3 regions of the Bacillus sp. PK3-037 genome follow, and region 1 is predicted to be linked to each of the others. Evidence: riboswitches for the same ligand, from Rfam matches in the RefSeq annotation. Region 1 holds a riboswitch; each other region holds the start of a gene.
What was found. Region 1 has a riboswitch for S-adenosylmethionine ahead of metE (5-methyltetrahydropteroyltriglutamate--homocysteine S-methyltransferase). Riboswitches for the same ligand answer to the same signal wherever they lie in the genome.
Positions count from the first base shown of each region.

Region 2: linked by a shared signal. The riboswitch ahead of M1D69_RS10760 (2-hydroxyacid dehydrogenase) and the one ahead of metE (5-methyltetrahydropteroyltriglutamate--homocysteine S-methyltransferase) in region 1 are both predicted to bind S-adenosylmethionine.
Region 3: linked by a shared signal. The riboswitch ahead of M1D69_RS01335 (5-methyltetrahydropteroyltriglutamate--homocysteine S-methyltransferase) and the one ahead of metE (5-methyltetrahydropteroyltriglutamate--homocysteine S-methyltransferase) in region 1 are both predicted to bind S-adenosylmethionine.

Region 1 is NZ_CP096408.1:2,719,918-2,725,982, reverse strand. Features, by position in the region: partial or broken gene M1D69_RS13910 (glycosyltransferase) at 1-334, shown strand, start outside; gene M1D69_RS13905 (nucleoside deaminase) at 366-836, opposite strand; gene M1D69_RS13900 (histidine phosphatase family protein) at 968-1,588, shown strand; gene metE (5-methyltetrahydropteroyltriglutamate--homocysteine S-methyltransferase) at 1,625-3,913, opposite strand; SAM riboswitch class I at 4,041-4,196, opposite strand; gene isp (serine protease Isp) at 4,328-5,287, opposite strand; gene rsbRB (RsbT co-antagonist RsbRB) at 5,510-6,065, shown strand, end outside.
Region 2 is NZ_CP096408.1:2,031,068-2,037,132, forward strand. Features, by position in the region: gene M1D69_RS10745 (expansin EXLX1 family cellulose-binding protein) at 231-929, shown strand; gene M1D69_RS10750 (hypothetical protein) at 1,365-1,661, opposite strand; gene M1D69_RS10755 (molybdopterin oxidoreductase family protein) at 1,775-3,817, opposite strand; SAM riboswitch class I at 3,965-4,056, shown strand; gene M1D69_RS10760 (2-hydroxyacid dehydrogenase) at 4,153-5,175, shown strand; gene M1D69_RS10765 (FGGY-family carbohydrate kinase) at 5,194-6,065, shown strand, end outside.
Region 3 is NZ_CP096408.1:250,505-256,569, forward strand. Features, by position in the region: gene M1D69_RS01325 (sigma-54 interaction domain-containing protein) at 49-1,443, shown strand; gene M1D69_RS01330 (5-methyltetrahydropteroyltriglutamate--homocysteine S-methyltransferase) at 1,492-2,631, opposite strand; SAM riboswitch class I at 2,710-2,817, opposite strand; gene M1D69_RS01335 (5-methyltetrahydropteroyltriglutamate--homocysteine S-methyltransferase) at 2,886-4,019, opposite strand; SAM riboswitch class I at 4,105-4,211, opposite strand; partial or broken gene M1D69_RS01340 (LURP-one-related/scramblase family protein) at 4,277-4,765, opposite strand; partial or broken gene M1D69_RS01345 (hypothetical protein) at 4,895-5,173, opposite strand; gene M1D69_RS01350 (hypothetical protein) at 5,451-5,576, opposite strand; gene pepT (peptidase T) at 5,684-6,065, opposite strand, start outside.

The DNA of each region.
Region 1 (6,065 bases):
TGATTCTGAACGGTATGAAGAAGCTGAGCGGGATATTGATGAAGCACTGCGGCATTATCCGGATTACAGCACCCTTTACTACTACAAAGGGATAATGATGTATCAGCTTAAAAAAGTCAGAGAAGCGATTACAGCATTTGAATCCTGTCTGCAAACGCAAGGTGAAAACCATCAGTACATACAGGTTAAAGGAGCCGCTGATTTTCGATCCCTTTGCTGGCTGGGCGTCTGTCACGCTGAATTGCCTCAACATATGACAGCAGTTTTATATTTGCAAAAAGCGCTTAAAGCAAACCCGAGGTGTACTCAGGCGCAGCAACTGCTCAGTGAATGAACAAAGGATCAGGCCGCACATGCCTGATCCTTTAATATTCTTGTTTATAGTCAACATCCCGCCAAGCTTGAAACGGAGATAAATGCTCCGCGAGAGTTACGTGATAAAAGGGGATCGTTCTTTCTTCAGCAGGTTTATCAATTTCTTCATAAATGAATGAATCATCAAAACCGGCTTCAGCAGCATCTGTATGCTCAGCAGCATAGTAAACGGCTTTCGGCCGGGCCCAGTAGATGGCGCCTAAGCACATTGGGCATGGCTCGCAGCTCGTATACAACATGCAGTCATCCAGCTGGTATGTCCCAAGCGCTTTACAGGCGTTTCGAATAGCAGTTACTTCCGCGTGGGCAGTCGGATCATTGCTTGTAGTAACGTTGTTCTGTCCTTCGGCTATAATGGCTCCGTCCTTCACGATAACAGCTCCGAAAGGCCCGCCGATTCCAGCATTCACTCCTTCACGAGCAAGCTCGACAGCCCGCTTTAAAAACGCTTCATGATTCATCCCATACCCTCCCAGTCGATCGAATGATATAAGTATAGCCGAAAAGAAGTGCAAAAAACATTCTCAAAAAAATGAAAAATAAACAAAATATTTGGGGGATTTGCTAAGATGAAAAAAAGGGAGGGGAGCATATGCTGCATTTGTATATTGCCAGGCATGGACAGACACATTGGAACGTAGAAAAAAGGATGCAGGGCTGGCTGGATTCTGGTGTAACAGAACTTGGACTGTACAATGCCCGCGCTCTTGGAGAACGGCTGAAGGACATTGAATTCAATCAGGTTTACATCAGCCCGAGCAAGCGGACAGAAGTGACGGCAAAAGCTATATTGGGATCGCGCCGCCTGCCGCTGGTGAAAGATCGTATTTTCAGAGAAATGTCGCTGGGGCCATGGGAAGGGAAAAAACAAGAGGATATTGAAAGAGACGAACCTGATCTTTTTCATGCTTATTTTCATCATCCTGAAGCATATCACCAGCCGGGATGTGAAACATTTTTTGACCTTGAAAGCCGGGCAAGGCTGGCTCTCCAATCGATTTTAGACAGACATTCTTCCGGGAATATTCTTCTGGTTACCCATTCTGTCTTTATATTAATGCTGTTAAATATCATAAAGGGAAGAGGCATTCATGACATATGGAATTCTGCTTACATACATGATACGTCTTTGAGCCTTGTGGCATTTGATAAAAACGGTACAGCCAAAATACGAAAAGAAGGGGATGGGGAGCATCGAAAACCGATTTCCTAAAAGAAAAACCATCTGCATTTGCAGATGGTTTTCGTATTATACAAGCTGTGTCTGCTTAGCTCTTGCCTGTTTCGCCGCTTCAACCATATTTTTTAAGGCTGCGACTGTTTCTTCCTGCTGTCTTGTTTTTAAACCGCAGTCAGGGTTTACCCAGAAACGGTCAGTCGGACATACAGCAAGCGCATCAACGATAATGTTGTACATTTCTTCAGTTGACGGGACACGTGGACTGTGAATGTCATAAACACCAAGCCCAAGCCCTTTCAAATACGGATGCTCTTTTAAGTAATCCAAAAATCCTCCGTGGCTTCTGCTGTGTTCGATCGTAATGACATCAGCGTCAAGGTCATTGATCGTATCGACGATGTCTTCGAAGTTGCTGTAGCACATATGTGTATGAATTTGTGTTTCATTTTTCACGGAAGATGTTGTTAATCTGAATGCCTCGGCAGCCCAAGTCAAATACTCATCCCAATCACGGTTTTTTAACGGAAGGCCTTCACGCAGGGCTGGCTCATCGACTTGAATGATTTGAATGCCCGCGTCTTCAAGCGCTTTTACTTCTTTGCGGAGGGCGAGTCCGATTTGGAACGCGATTTCTTTTCTCGAGATATCGTTCCGAGGGAAAGACCAATTTAAAATCGTAACAGGACCTGTCAGCATTCCTTTTACGTGCTTGGATGTTAACGATTGAGCGTATAAAGTATCTTTCACTGTCATCGGTTCAATAAACTCTACATCTCCATAAATGACCGGCGGGCGTACACAGCGTGAACCGTATGATTGAACCCAGGCGTACTTCGTAAAGGCGAAGCCGGCCAGCTTTTCACCAAAGTATTCAACCATGTCTGTCCGTTCGAATTCACCGTGAACAAGAACATCAAGATCCAATTCCTCCTGAATATCAATCCATCTTTTCGTCTCCGCATTGATAAAGTTTTGGTATTGTTCATCAGACCACTCGTTTTTCCGCCATTTTTGGCGTGCGCTGCGCACTTCAGCAGACTGCGGGAAGCTTCCGATTGTTGTTGTCGGCAAAAGCGGGAGCCCGAGAGATTCATTTTGCAGGGCTAAGCGTTCTTCAAATGGAATCGGGCGCTTGAAATCTTTATCGCTTAATTGTTCAAGCTCTTTCTTTTGTTCAGAATTGGCTCCTGTTGCAAATTGTTTGAGCGCTTTGATGTCCGCTTTCGCTTGCTGGATTTGTTCACTGATAGCGGCTTTGCCTGATACTAAGCCTTCTTTTAAAGCTGTCAGCTCTGCCAGTTTTTCTTTCGCGTAGGACAATCCGTTCAGCAGATCCTGTTCCAAATGCTCGTCTGGGTGTTTCGCTACCGGAACATGAAGCAGGCTGCTGGAAGGCTGAATCCACAATTCATCAACCTGTGCAATGCTGAGGATATGAAGCACGGCATCCAGGCGTTCTTCAAGATCCGCTTTCCAAATGTTGCGTCCGTCTATGACACCGGCTGCCAGCACTTTATCTTTCGGAAAGCCGTGTGTCTTAAGCTGCTCCAGGTTTCTGCCTTTATCATGAACGAAATCAAGCCCGATGCCCTGTACAGGATAAGAAATGAGCTCCTCATAAGCATCAACAGAATCGAAATACGTTTGCAAAAGCACATTCAAGGAAGAAAGCTCATTTGTGATGCTCTCGAATAATTCTTTTACGCCGCGTACATCCTCAGCTGAAGCGGTGACAAGCGCAGGTTCATCAATTTGAACCCATTTTACGCCTTCTTCTTCAAGCTCTTTTAAAAGCTGTACATATAACGGCACGAGGCGCTTTTGAATTGCTTTTGCTTCAGATGGCTCGTAGCCTTTTGCAAGCGTGACGAACGTATAAGGGCCGACAATCACAGGTTTTGTTTCAACGCCGTACTCCTGTTTGATTCGGCGGTAATCTTCAAGCTGTTTGTTTCTTGTCAGGCGGAACTCAATGCTCTCGTCATATTCCGGAACGATATAATGGTAATTTGTATTAAACCATTTTGTCATTTCACTAGATACAGCATCTTTAATTCCGCGGGCGATCGCGAAGTATGTATCGGTAGCGTCAGTCAAATGTCTGAAGCGTTTCGGAATCCAGTTGAAGCTGACTGCTGTGTCGAGTACATGGTCATACTGTGTGAAATCAGAAACAGGCACAACATCAATCTGCTGGTCAATTTGTGTTTTTACTGCGGATAAAAATAGTTCGTCGATTTGCTTTAAAAACGTATCTTTATCAGTGCTGCCTTTCCAATACGCTTCAAGTGCTTTTTTCCATTCTCTGTTCAGTCCGATTCTTGGAAATCCTAAATTTGATGTTTTGATGGTTGTCATTGTTTCTCCTCCTTTATATGTAAAACACTCTCGTTAACCCGCGGATACAGGCTGCTAAGAGGTTTTCTCACAATAAAAAGCCTCTTTCCCATGAGAGAAAGAGGCTTTTCTGCGTAAAACACTGCCTCTCTCATCTCTCAGACACAATCTGATGGAATTAGCACCGTGCCTTATGAGACATCAGTCTCGGCGCGAAAAGCAGTGCGCCCCATTTCACAATGGAATTACGGTCGGTTGCTGTTGGGGTCAAAAGGCCAATCCCTCGCCCAACTCTCGATAAGAGAAAATGTTATTAATTTTTTGAAAAATTGAATCATTTGTTGGTAATCTTAACAGTAATTCAAATTCGTTGTCAACATAGAATTTGAAATTTTATTTACAAATGACGGTATATATTATATGAGAAAAATAATTTTATAGGGTCATCAAATGTGATTGCTCTGCTTTCTCTGACAGCTCATCAGGAGCGGTTAAATACAGGAATCCATTCCCCGCCAATGTTTTTGCGATATCGAGCGGAAGTGTCCTGCGGATCAGCTGCGCATAAAGCTCAGATTCAGAAAGCTCTCTTTGAAAAGATTCTTCTTCAAAGCTTTTAATTAAAGCAAGCGCTCCGCTGACATGAGGGGCAGCCATGGAAGTGCCGGTAAGCTTCCCGTATTTCTTGTTGGGAAGAGTGGATAAAATGTTTTCACCAGGTGCAACAAGATCAATCTCTTTGTTTGCGTTTGAAAATTCTGACGATTCACGCGCTACTGAAACAGATCCAACCGCAATTACATCATTATAAGCAGCAGGATAGGAAAGCTCCTCTGTGCGTTCGTCGCCGTCACCTTCATTTCCCGCGGCACAAACGACTAGCACTCCGTTTTTGACGGCGTTTTTGACCGCTTCCTCCAGTTCAGGCACATCGCTCGGTCCGCCAAGGGACATTGAGATGATATCAGCCTTTTGCTCAACGGCATAGTTAATGCCGTTAATAATCCATTCGTACTTTCCGCTGCCGTTTTCACCGCCAAGCACCTTTACAATTAAGAGGCTTGCCTCAGGCGCAACCCCGGCGATGCCGCCGTTTGAATCGTTAGCCGCAATCGTTCCGGCAACATGTGTGCCGTGTCCGTTGTAGTCGGAAATGGCATCTTCCTTGCCGCCGTCATCATCTGTGAAATTCTTTCCGCCGATGATTTGGTTTTTCAAATCGGGATGGCTCGTATCGCAGCCGGTGTCCAATACAGCAATTTTTACGTCTTTGCCTTTAACCCCTTTTGCCCACATTTCTGGCGCCTTAATCACTTTAATACCCTCAGGAAGCTCGTTCACATCCATGATCTGCTCATTCGTCACATACGGGATCAAGCGGATTTCACCATTCATAAAAAAGCCCTCCTTTTTTATGCTTGCAAGTGGATACAAGGGTGTTATCTCACATTATATGAAAAAAGCAGCCGCTCGGACAGAGTCGTTTGAAGCATTTTGAAAAAATAGGATACAATCCAATGGATTAGTAATTTTCAAAATAATGGATGTCTCTAGCGTGTATGGCTGGGATTCAGCTGTCAGTCAAGTTATAATAGAAGTTGGGAAAGGAGCAGTGTGATGAAACTGAATGAAAAAATATTTGCGTTTTTTTCTGAGCATGTAGAACAAATGGCCGAGGAATGGATTGACACAATGGAGGAAAGCGATCCGAATTCGATTTATGCCTTACATAATGCAGCTGTAACCGAGGAGCTGAAAGAGCAGGACAGAGAGTTCTACCGGCATCTGAATTACATGTATGTTTTACCGGAAAAACAATTTCTCGATGAATTTCAACAATGGGTCATTGAGCTGACGAATGATCAAAAACATCTCGATACCCCGGTGCAATACGTCATCCGTGAGTTTATGAGAAACCGAAGATTATATACGAAGTATTATGAGAAGTTCGCAGAAGAAAACGAGTCGGCATTTGGACCGGGAGAAAAACAAAAATGGGCCGATTTGATTGTGAAAGTTTTTGATTTTACCATTTATACATTCGTCGATCACGCTGAATCGAATGCAAAACAGCAATTAAATGCCCAGAGAGAAATGATATTGGAATTAAGCTCGCCTGTCATTACTCTGAGCAAAACGACAGCTCTGCTGCCGCTTGTCGGTGATATTGATA
Region 2 (6,065 bases), 690 kb from region 1:
TACTTCAGATCCCCACTATAGCCACCCATTTTAATGAAACAAGAACTTTGGCTCATATGTGCATCTGAACATAAGTAGTGCATAGTCGTAAAAAACGCACCTTTTGATAGATATAGAATAGTGAATTAGACATAAATCAATCTATGAATCTATGTCCTCTTTCCATCCATATCGAATCAGCATTACAATGATAATGATTCTCATTCGAAATTTGGACTAGGAGGATGTCTATGAAAAAGAAGATCAGTGCTGTTATTAGCGTGGTTATGTTGATGATTCTTTGTTTTTGCCCGCAGGCTTCGGCAGCCTATAACGATTTGCACGAAGGCTATGCAACCTATACCGGATCAGGCTATTCAGGAGGAGCTTTCCTTCTTGACCCTATCCCATCTGACATGGAGATTACGGCAATTAACCCAAAGGATCTTAATTACGGGGGTGTGAAAGCCGCTCTTGCCGGCTCTTATCTTGAAGTGGAAGGGCCAAAGGGGAAGACGATCGTCTATGTTACCGATCTATATCCTGAGGGTGCCCCAGGAGCCCTTGATCTTTCACCCAATGCCTTCAGCAAAATCGGTGCTATGAAAGATGGAAAAATCAAAATCAAATGGCGTGTGATCAAAGCGCCAATCACTGGCAATTTCACATACCGGATTAAAGAAGGCAGCAGCCAGTGGTGGGCGGCAATCCAAGTTAGAAATCACAAGTATCCCGTTATGAAAATGGAATACTACAAAGACGGAAAGTGGATCAACATGGAGAAAACAGACTATAATCATTTCCTCAGCACCAATTTAGGAACGGGCTCTCTTAAAGTCAGAATCACTGACATTCGAGGAAAAGTTGTAAAAGATACGATTCCAAAGCTTCCTGCAAACGGAACATCTGGGGCGTACACAGTTCCCGGGCATGTTCAGTTTCCTGAATAAAAGCTTTGAAAAACGGCGGGAAAATCTAAATTTTCCGCCGCTTTTTTATACGTGCAAATGATTATGAGGTAAGAATGTTGTGACTTCCTTATGCATGTTGGCACAGCAATGGTAGAGGAACATTTCAAATGAAAAATCCTGCTCAAGAAGAAGGGCTAAATGAATCCTGCGACTGGTCTTTCAGCTGCTTGGATGTTAGATAGTGACTCTGTATTCAATTGCATTTGGCATCCCCTCTACCGAAGACACCAATACCTATACTTGATAAGTAAAATCAATAATTGCATATGTGGGCTGCTTTCGTTAATGTGGTGATCTTTTTTAAATTAAATAAATAACAAGAACCAATAAATTGATCAAAAAGCGTTTACCAATCCTGCTTTTTGTTTTGATGGTAAATAGAACTTCATAGCTCGTCTTATTGAAAAATTCGCATTAATCTTTCGCTTGTTGTTTCTCTCCTAATGTTAATACCCATTCTCTTAAGATATGTTTTTGCACATATCTTTTTCCGTTTATTTCGATATGAGGGAGGTCTGTGAGATCCTTTGCTAAGAGTTTCGCCTCCGCTTGGGTTATTCCTAAAAAATGCCCGATGTAAAAGTGAATATCTCGTTCTTTAATCAGCATGATGTCATTTTTTTCGTTAGCTTTTGGGTTGTTAATATGCTTTAATCCTTCTCCGATAAAATATCCAGCCAATGCAATACCGATTCCTAAAAAAACGTCCATGTGTATGCCTCCATTATGTAATCGTCATGTTATACGGTCACTCTATACCATTGGTTTCATTTTTTTGTTGACTGTGCACACAAAAAAACGCCAGAGCAAGCTCTGGACGGTTTCTATGCTTTTTCAATCTGCACTCGGCCTGAGAAAAAAGTGGCGCCTCCGCCTATATCAGACAAGCGGTCGGGGGTCAGGGCGTTAACAAGCTGATTTTTGCCTGGTTCATCTGCCCATAATCCTTGACTGACGACAACACCGGGCAGCACTTGTTCTCCGACTGCGGCGGTTAATTCACACTCACCTCGGCTGTTCCAAATCCGTACGGCTTCACCATCAGTGAGGCCGTGTTTTTCGGCATCTTTCGTGTTGATAAAGAGTTTCGGTGCTTTTTCAAGTTTGACGTGCTTTGCATTATTGGAAAACGTTGAGTTTAAGAAATTATGATTCGGCCCGGGAACATACATAAACGGGAATTCATGATCCGGCGCAAGCGGCGTATGTGTCGGTAACGGCGGGAAACCGGCTTGTTTCATTTTTTCTGAATATAATTCTATTTTTCCGCTCGGTGTCGGCAATTTACCCGGAAACAGCGGCTTTTCACGCTTCGCCTTCATAAACGAACGTTCAGTAAGTGATTCATAAGTAATCTCTGCTAAATAAGGATTATCGGGGTGGTGAAGCGCCTGCCGGATTAAGTCTTCATCTGAATCTTTGAGCTCCTGATCCGTAAATCCCATTGCCTCAGCCAATAACCGGAATACCTCGGTATTAGACTTACTTTCTCCGTATTTCTCAATAACCGGCTGCTGCAGCTGAATGTAATGATGCCAGTATGAGGTGTAAAAATCAGTATTTTCAAAAGCAGATGCAGCGGGCAGTACAATGTCCGCATATTTGGCCGTTTCTGTTACAAACAAATCATGAACCACGGTGAACAAGTCATCCCGCAGGAGGCCTTGTCTGACTTTGTTCGCTTCTGGCGCCACAACGGCTGGATTCGTCCCATAAATAAAGAGGGAGCGAACAGGAGGGTCTGTTTCCAGAAGAACCCTGCCCAGCTGGTTCATATTAAACGATCTCGGTGTGCGGCCTTTCAGTAAATCAGGACGCTGAAGCGCGGTGGTGTTATATTCTAAAACTCCGCTGTTATGTTTGATGGCACCGCCTCCTGTATGCATCCATTGACCGGTAATCGCCGGAAGACAGGCAATCGTTCTTACAATCATTCCGCCGTTGTCATGATGCTGAAGGCCGTTTCCGATTCTGATAAAGGAAGGGGAGGTTTCACCATACATTTTTGCCAGCTGATAGATATCGTCGGTACTGATACCAGTGATCAAGGATACCTTTTCTGGATGATACTGTTTCACATGCTCGCGCAGTTCTTCATAGCCGACTGTATATTCTGAAAGAAATGCTTCATCGTGAAGATTTTCTTTAAATAAAATGTGCATGATGCCAAGGGCAAGCGCGCTGTCGGTACCGGGTTTTATAGGAATAAACCAGTCTGCAAGACGCCCTGTCTGATTTTTATGCACATCAATCACAACAATTTTTGCGCCTTTTTTCCGTGCTTTTTGGGCGATTGTAATTTGATGCATATTTGTGCTGACTGCGTTAATTCCCCAAAAGATAAAGAGTTTCGTATGGATTGTTTCTTCAGGATCGATTCCAGCACTCACACCCATGGTATATTTATAGCCCTCTGATCCGGCTTTGCTGCAAATCGTCCGCTCAAGCTGGCTTGAGCCCAAGCGATAAAAAAAGCGGCGGTCCATTCCTTCAGCCGTTAATTTTCCCATATTGCCGTAAAAGCTGTAAGGCAGTATGCTTTCAGCTCCTTCTTCATCAATCAGCTGTTTCCAGCGGGATGTGATGGTGTCAATCGCTTCTTCCCAAGAAATTGGTTTAAACTCTGCCTCGCCCTTCACACCTGTTCGTTTCAGCGGAGTCGTCAGCCGCTTTTCATCATAGATGCGCTCAGCCATATTTCGTACTTTGTTGCATATATTTCCGGCTGTCACGGGGTGATCAGGATCACCCTGCACTTTCACAATTTTCCCGTCTTTTTTATGTACCAGCAATCCGCACTGGTCCGGGCAGTCCAGTGAGCAAACGGATTTAAAAATGCCGTTTTGTTGAGTGGCGAACGATTTCATAGCCCAGTTCCTCTCCCTAGTTAGATATATTGTAAGAATTATAACATTTCGAATGATAACGTCAATTCTGAAAAAAGACATTGACATCAATCTGGGTCTTCTTTATGATTAACGTATTCTCAATACTGAAAATTACATACAAAACATTTTCTATCAAGAGAGGTGGAGGGACTGGCCCTATGAAACCTCGGCAACATTATTGTGCCAATTCCAGCAAGCGTCAGCTTGAAAGATAGGAAAGTAAGGTTTATACCGGCTTCTGTCTGTGGCAGAGTGCGCCTATACATGAATCTCTTTCCATCTTTGGAGAGAGATTTTTTTTGTGAAAAATACCGATGAAAAGGATGTTTTGCATCATGACGGTTTTGATTACAGCACCGTACAACGAAGAAGGACGAAAAGAGCTTGAAGAATTGTTCGGTTCCGTTGTTTATCAGTCTTGGAAAGAAAACGGCCGGGCATACAGGGAAGATGAATTGATTCAGCTATTAAAAGAATCAAATGCGACGGGTCTGATTACTGAGCTTGATCAGGTGACAGAGAATGTGTTTGCATCAATGCCGGAACTTTCATTTGTGGGAGTATGCAGGGGAATGCCTTCCAATGTTGATATAGCAGCAGCGTCAAACAGAGACATTCCGGTTTTCTATACACCTGGGCGCAACGCACAAGCTGTTGCTGAAATGTTTATTGGAAATGTGATTTCATTTCTCCGGCACACGAATACCTCTAATCAATGGCTAAAGGATGGAAAATGGAACAGCGATTATTTGCAGGCGTATGCCAAATTCAAAGGTAATGAAATAACAGGAAAAACCGTGGGTATGGTCGGATTCGGAGCGGTTGGGCAAAGAATTGCAAAACTGCTGGCTGCGTTTGACTGCAAGGTTTTGTATTACGATCCATACGTACAGCACGATTATCCGCAATATGAAAAAGTTTCTCTGGAGAAGGTTTTTTCAGATAGTGATATCGTTTCTGTTCATCTGCCGCGTACAGATGATACGCTTGGCCTCATTGATCGGCCGTATTTTGACTTGATGAAAGAGAGCGCCATTTTCGTGAATACATCAAGAGCTGTCGTGGTAAACCGAGAGGATCTTTTATCTGTATTGAAAGAAAGTAAAATCAGAGGTGCGATATTAGACGTTTTTTATCATGAGCCGCCAGAGCAATCGGATTATGAATTTATTTCATTGCCTAATGTTCTGGCAACACCGCATTTAGCAGGAGCAACATTTGAAGTAGAGGATCATCACGTTACCATTCTGAACGAAGCGCTTAAAAAGTGGAAGGGTGAAAAAACTCTCAATATTCCGACTTTATATAACAAAAACGATCTTAAAGCAGAGGTGTAAGAAAAGGAGGGCATCAGGATGACGAAACAAAAAGGTTATCTCGTATTTGACATTGGCACTGGCAATGCAAGAGTTGCGGTCGTAAGTGTGTCGGGCAGCGTTCAAACGGTTGAACGGGAGGACATTGTATATACGACCGAGCCGCTTTACCCGGACAGCCGCTATTTTTCTCCACAGGCGCTGTGGAATCAAATCATGAATCTGGCTAGACGTGCGATTTCTCGTTCTCATCATATTGAAATTATTGGTCTCACTTCAACAAGTCAAAGACAGGGGATCGTGCTGCTTGATCAAAATGGTGAGTCTTTCCTCGGTCTGCCCAACATTGACAATCGGGGCAGGGAGTGGGAGGAAAACATACCGAATCGGGAAGAAGTATACAGCCGAACAGGCCGTCTGCCGACTGCGCTTTTTTCAGCGCTCAAGCTTTATGGTTTAAAGCACCGGCAGCCCTCCTTATGGGAAAAAACTGCAAGCTTCACAAGCATTAGTGATTGGGTGACGTATCAGTTGAGCGGAGTATTGACATATGAACCTTCACAGGCGACGGAAACGCTGCTGTTTGATGTAAAACAAAATACATGGTCAGAAGAGATGTGCGGTATATTCGGTTTCTCGCCATCCATTCTTCCGCCTCTAGTAAGAGCGGGAACAGTCATTGGATCGATAACAGATGAGTATGCGGCAGAATTGGGACTATCACATCATGCGAAGGTTATAGCGGGCGGGGGAGATACACAGCTTGCTGTCAAAAGCACTGGTGCTGCTCTGGGAGACGCAGTCATTGTATCAGGTACGACAACACCGATTACCAACATTATAGATGAAATTCATGGGGACAGACAAATTAAAGCCTGGCTAAACTGCCACACAGATCAAGGACAGTGGCT
Region 3 (6,065 bases), 1.7 Mb from region 1:
ATCATAAGATTGAAAGCGATTACAAAATGTGACGGGAGCGACAGGGAGATGAAACATTCTATTAAAAGATTACCCTATGAATGGCTGGATGAAATCATCAACCTTGCGGCGGAATGTATTGTTGTGGTTGATCATGAGGGGAACATTCTCTATATCAATCAGGCGTACTGTGACTTTCTTAAAAAAACAGAAGAAGAAGCGATAGGAAAACCCGTTCAGGACGTGATTGAAAACTCGAGAATGCACATCGTGGCGAAGACGGGGCGGACAGAGGCTGCCGCTATTCATCCGATTAACGGCAGCGAAATGATCGCCAACCGGTATCCGCTCTATGTGAACCGGCAGCTTGTAGGAGCGGTCGGAACCGTTATGTTCCGCAATCCGCAGGAATGGATGGATTATTCAAGAAAAATTAAACCCCTCCTCAATGAACTCAATTACTACAAAAATAGATACGAAAAAGAGCTTTTCAGTAAATACCACTTTGGCGACTTGATTGGAAACAGCTCTCTCTTTATGGAAGCGAAACGGCTGGCTGAACGGGTATCTGACAGCCAATCGGCCGTTTTGCTTTTAGGAGAATCAGGCACGGGAAAAGAGCTGTTTGCCCACGCCATCCATCAGAACAGCCGCCGCAGGTATGCTCCCTTTCTGCGCGTCAACTGCGCCTCGATCCCAGAGCATTTGTTTGAATCAGAAATGTTCGGATACGAAGACGGCGCTTTTACGGGGGCAAAAAAAGGCGGGAAAAAAGGAAAATTCGAACTTGCGCATCAAGGAACCATTTTCCTTGATGAAGTAGGTGATATGCCGCTGCATATGCAAAGCAAAATCCTTCGCGTACTGCAAGAGAAAGAGATAGAGCGGATCGGCGCAAGAAGCCCGGTCCCAATAGATGTACGAGTGATTGCGGCGACACACCGAAACCTCGAAAAAATGGTCCGGGAAGGAGACTTCCGGCAAGACCTCTATTACCGACTGAACGTGATCAAAATTCAAATCCCGTCCCTAAGAGAGCGCATAGAGGATGTTGTGCCGATCGCGGGGCTTCTATTAAAAAAACTTGAACGGAAATTTGGCTTTGATGGCTTGGAGCTTTCTAAAGAAGCAATTGCAGTGCTTCAGAGCTATTCTTGGCCGGGAAACATACGAGAATTGGAAAATGTCTTAGAACGGGCTGTCAACGTCCTCGACGGCAAACGAATCGAACCGAAACACCTGAATCTCACTCCTGAAGATCAACCCATCCAAAGAACAATCAAAATCCGGGAATCTCAATCTATACTGCCATTAAAAGAGACAATCGCTGAGGCGGAAAAAAACGCGATCATCGAGGCGCTTGCCGCAGCAGACGGCAATAAAATAAAGGCAGCAAAGCTATTAGGCATAGGAAAAACAAGCTTATATGAAAAATGCAAAGCCTATCAAATTGAGCAGGCATAAAAAAAACACACTTGCCCCGCCCGGGAATCAAGTGTGTTTTTCTGTTCCTTATTTCCAAACATCGTTAGCGATCTCAACAACATGGCGCAGCTTCGCCCATTGCTGTTCCTCGGTCAGCTTGTTGCCTTCCTCAGTCGAAGCAAATCCGCATTGCGGGCTCAGGCACAACTGATCTAGGCTGACATAACGGGATGCCTCTTCGATACGGCGTTTCACGTCGTCCGGATGTTCAAGCTCACCGAATTTAGATGTCACCAAGCCTAGGACAAGCTGAAGATCAGAGCGTTTCACATAACGGAGCGGTTCGAATCCGCCTGAGCGTGAATCATCATACTCTAAGAAAAGCCCGTCCAGATTCAAGCCGTCAAAAATGGTTTCCGCCGCCGCATCATAACCGCCTTCAGCTGTCCATGTGGACTGGAAGTTGCCGCGGCAAATATGCATGGTAATGGTCATATCATCCGGACGGTCGGCAATTGCGTCATTGATTGACTTCGCAAACAGCTGGCGAAGCTCGTCAGGCGTTGTTCCGAATGCTTCCACTTGTTTCAAGCCTTTTTCAGATAAGAAAACAGCCCATGCCGTATCATCAAGCTGGAGGTAGCGGCAGCCTCTGTCATAAAACGCTTGAATCGCTTTTTTATACGCTTTTGATACATCATGCTGAAAAAGAGCATAATCGTTTTTGTATGCATCCTTTTCCAGTCTGCCGCGGAAAAAGAGCATATTCGGACTCGGAATTGTCATTTTTGGCGTTGCATCACCAGCGATGCCATGTAAAAATGAGTAATCTTCGAGCATTGGGTGATTTGAGAAATCAATATCGCCTGTCACTTTGATGCCGCGTGCTTTTGTCTGCACATTATGGAACTGGATACCCTGTTCAGGTATAAACGGCTCAACGCCATCCAGATTTTCAAGGAAATCAAAATGCCACCACGCTCTGCGGAATTCCCCGTCTGTCACGACGTTCAGGCCGGTTTCTTTTTGTTTTTCCACAATGCGGATGATTTCATCGTTTTCAATCTGGCGAAGCTGTTCGGCAGTGATTTCGCCGGCCGCCCTTTGCAGCCGCGCTTTTTTGACGGGCTCAGATCTCAGCAGGCTTCCGACTTGATCCGCGCGAAACGGCGTTTTTTTTCTCTGAAGCGATTGTTTTTGTTCTGCGGGTGTTGTTTGCTGTGACATGTTGTTCATTCCTTCTTTCCATTCGAATATAAAAAAGCTCTTCCTTTGGATAAGGAAGAGCTTGCGTGAACAATCTCAACCTTATCTTCAAGAGCAAAAATCTGCTCTTAAGGATTTAGCACCATTCTGTTAAACAGCGGTTGCCGGGTATCGCAGGGCCAGTCCCTCCACCTCTCTTGATAAGGAAAACCTTTTTATGAAATTTTCTGATAGTATCTATTATTCACACATTTCTCTTTTCTGTCAATGATAGATTATTTCCACACATCATTGGCAATATCGACCACATGACGGAGCTTCGCCCACTGCTGCTCCTCAGTCAAAAGGTTTCCTTCTTCTGTTGAAGCGAAACCGCACTGCGGGCTGAGGCACAGCTGATCTAAGCTGACAAAGCGCGCAGCTTCGCTGATTCGGCGTTTGACATCCTCTGGGTTCTCAAGCTCTCCGTATTTGGATGTAATCAAGCCCAAGACAATCTGCAGATCCTTGCGTTTGACAAAACGGAGCGGATCAAAGTTTCCGGAGCGGTCATCATCGTATTCCAGGAACAAGCCGTCAAGGTCTAAACCGTCAAGAATCGTTTCCGCTACAGCGTCATAGCCTCCTGATGCTGCCCAAGTCGAGCGGAAGTTGCCGCGGCAGATGTGCATCGTGACCGTTAAGTCGTCAGGACGGTCCCCCACTGCATCGTTAATCGTTTTGGCAAACAACGCAGGCAATGTTTCCGGATCACCGCCGAGGGCACGGACAACATCTCTGCCTTTTTCTTCAAAGAAGAGAGACCATGACGTATCATCGAGCTGAAGATAGCGGCAGCCCGCATCATAGAAAGCGTTAATCGCTTTTTTGTACGCCTGGGCCAGATCATGAAAATATTCCTCCTGATCGGGATATACGCCTTGATCAGCTTTTTCACCGAAAAACAGCATATTCGGGCTCGGAATCGTCAGCTTTGGTGTCGCGTCACCGGCAATCTCATGTAAAAATTGATAATCGGCAAGCGCTGGGGGGTTCGTAAAATCAAGTTTTCCCGTCACTTTGATGCTGCGTGCTTTTGTTTTCGCGTTATGGAACTGAATTCCTTCAGCGGGGATGAACGGTTCCACTCCGTCGAGCCCTTCCAGGAAATCGTAATGCCACCACGAACGGCGGAACTCTCCGTCGGTTACGACGTTTAGGCCGATTTCCTTTTGCTTTTCGACAATGCGGGTGATTTCTTTATTTTCGATATCACGAAGCTGTTCTGCCGTGATCTCGCCGGCCGCTTGTTTTTGCCGCGCCTCTTTTACTGGGGCGGATCGTAATAAACTGCCGACATGATCGGCGCGGAAAGGGGCTTTCTTCTGTTTTTCTGATTTCTGTGCTGCAAGGTTTACTTGTTGAACCATATCATTTCGCCTCTTTTCTAAAAAGTTTGCTGCATGAAAAAAGCTCTTCCTTTGTGCAAGGAAGAGCTTGAACGATCAAATCTCTGCCTCATCTGCAAGAACGCGATGTTCTTAAGGATTTAGCACCATTCTGTGTAAAACAGCGGTTGCCGGGTATCGTAGGGCCAGTCCCTCCACCTCTCTTGATAAGGTATAACTTCATATTTACATATTAATTATCTTAATATTATTACTTTTGGATCAACTGTCAATGCTTTTTAGAAAATACTTTCATCTTCATCGTTATATAAAACCATATCAAGCACGATAGCGATGGCAGTGCAAATCAGAACATCTTCCTCGTTTGCAATCTGCAAGTGATAGGAATCACCCCAGCTGAGCCACTTCTTGCTCACTGACATCCGGACATTTTCTCCGTCCGTCAGCTGGAATTCATCCCTCCATAAGTCACCATCGATTTCCCAGTTAAGGCCGGAAATCACAAATTTCGGTTTGAAAAACGTTACTTTCTTCGTTACCTCACAAACCGTTTTCCCGCCAATTGAAATCTCTTATCGCGGCAAAAATGACATCACTTTTTGCTCAATGGAAACGAGCGTTTTTCCGGATGAATCTGTCATTTGTAATGAGTCCCCTAACGAGAAAAAGCGCCCCTCCACCTTGAAGATTTCTTGTTCATCCCTGTCATAAATGTGAAATGCATCTTTAAGCGAGAACATTTTTTGTTTCATAAATAAATCGATCATTGCTGAAGTCTCCTTTTGGACTTGCCTTATATGAAATTACGGATAGAGGATAAAAAGGTTTCAGGCTCTATCTCAACACAATTTTAAAAGGCTGCGTCATTCAGCAGCCTTTTCGTTTGAAATATAGAATTAGGAAAGATGCATCCGGCGTTTTTGGCGGATGGCGTCAAGGTCGATTAGGTTATTATGATGAGGAACGGGTGCAGGAAGAGGGCTTGTCTTTTGCGGTTTTCGTCTATTGTCTTTGCTGAATGAGAAGAGAAGATAGCCACATAATGCGATGATAATAAATAGGATCATTTTACATACCTCCCAAAAAAAGTTTTGGTATTCTCTATTGTACGGATAAAACGTCTAAAAGTATTCAAAAAATTCTAAATCCACTAATAATAAATGCGTATCCCTCAAAAATCCTTTTCGCCGATGACCTGAAAATAGTCTTACATTAAGCTGGTGTTTTTCCTTTTTAATGGTTCTATAGTTACTATCGACGTTAAAATGAATTTCTTTATATAACTTTTAACCTAAATTTCTGTAATTCAAATTAACTATATATGGATAATGTGTTCTTCTTTGTTTGATGTATACCCTATTTTGAGGAATTGAACACAAAAAACCCAAATTACGGAGCATTTGGGCGGGAATTTGGACTGGTCGGCTGATTTGAGGGGAGTCCGGCGAAGGATCAGAAAAGGCGTTTGAACATTCTTCTTATTTTTTTAAATGGGTTTGATCGTTTTGTTTGCATTTTGAGCGGGCGGGAAATCATCCATTTTTTAAACAGGCTTTTTGCGGCAATTGTGTTCTTCATCTTTGCATTTCCTCCTCATCCTTTGATAGTTGTTTTACGGACAGAGCTTTTAAAATGTTTCATTTTCACGCGAAAAAACCAGTCCTTTTTTGGACTGGTTTTTCAGCTTACGCCTGTTCTTCAAACAGCTTTGCAATCTCAACGATGACATTTACGGCTTTGACCATGTTGTCGGCTGAGATGTATTCAAATTTGCCGTGGAAGTTTTCCCCGCCGGTAAAGATGTTCGGCGTTGGGAGTCCCATATAGGAAAGCTGCGAACCGTCCGTGCCGCCGCGGATCGGAGAGATTTTCGGTTCGATGCCGAGGTTTTCCATCGCTTGTTTGGCAATGTTGACGATTTCGATGACAGGCTCAATTTTTTCTCTCATGTTGTAGTATTGATCGTTCATATCAAGCTGAATGCGATTTTGTCCGTATTCGTTCTGGAGCTCTTCAACGATGCGCTGCATGGTTTCTTTTCTGTTTTGGAAGATGTTTTTGTCAAAG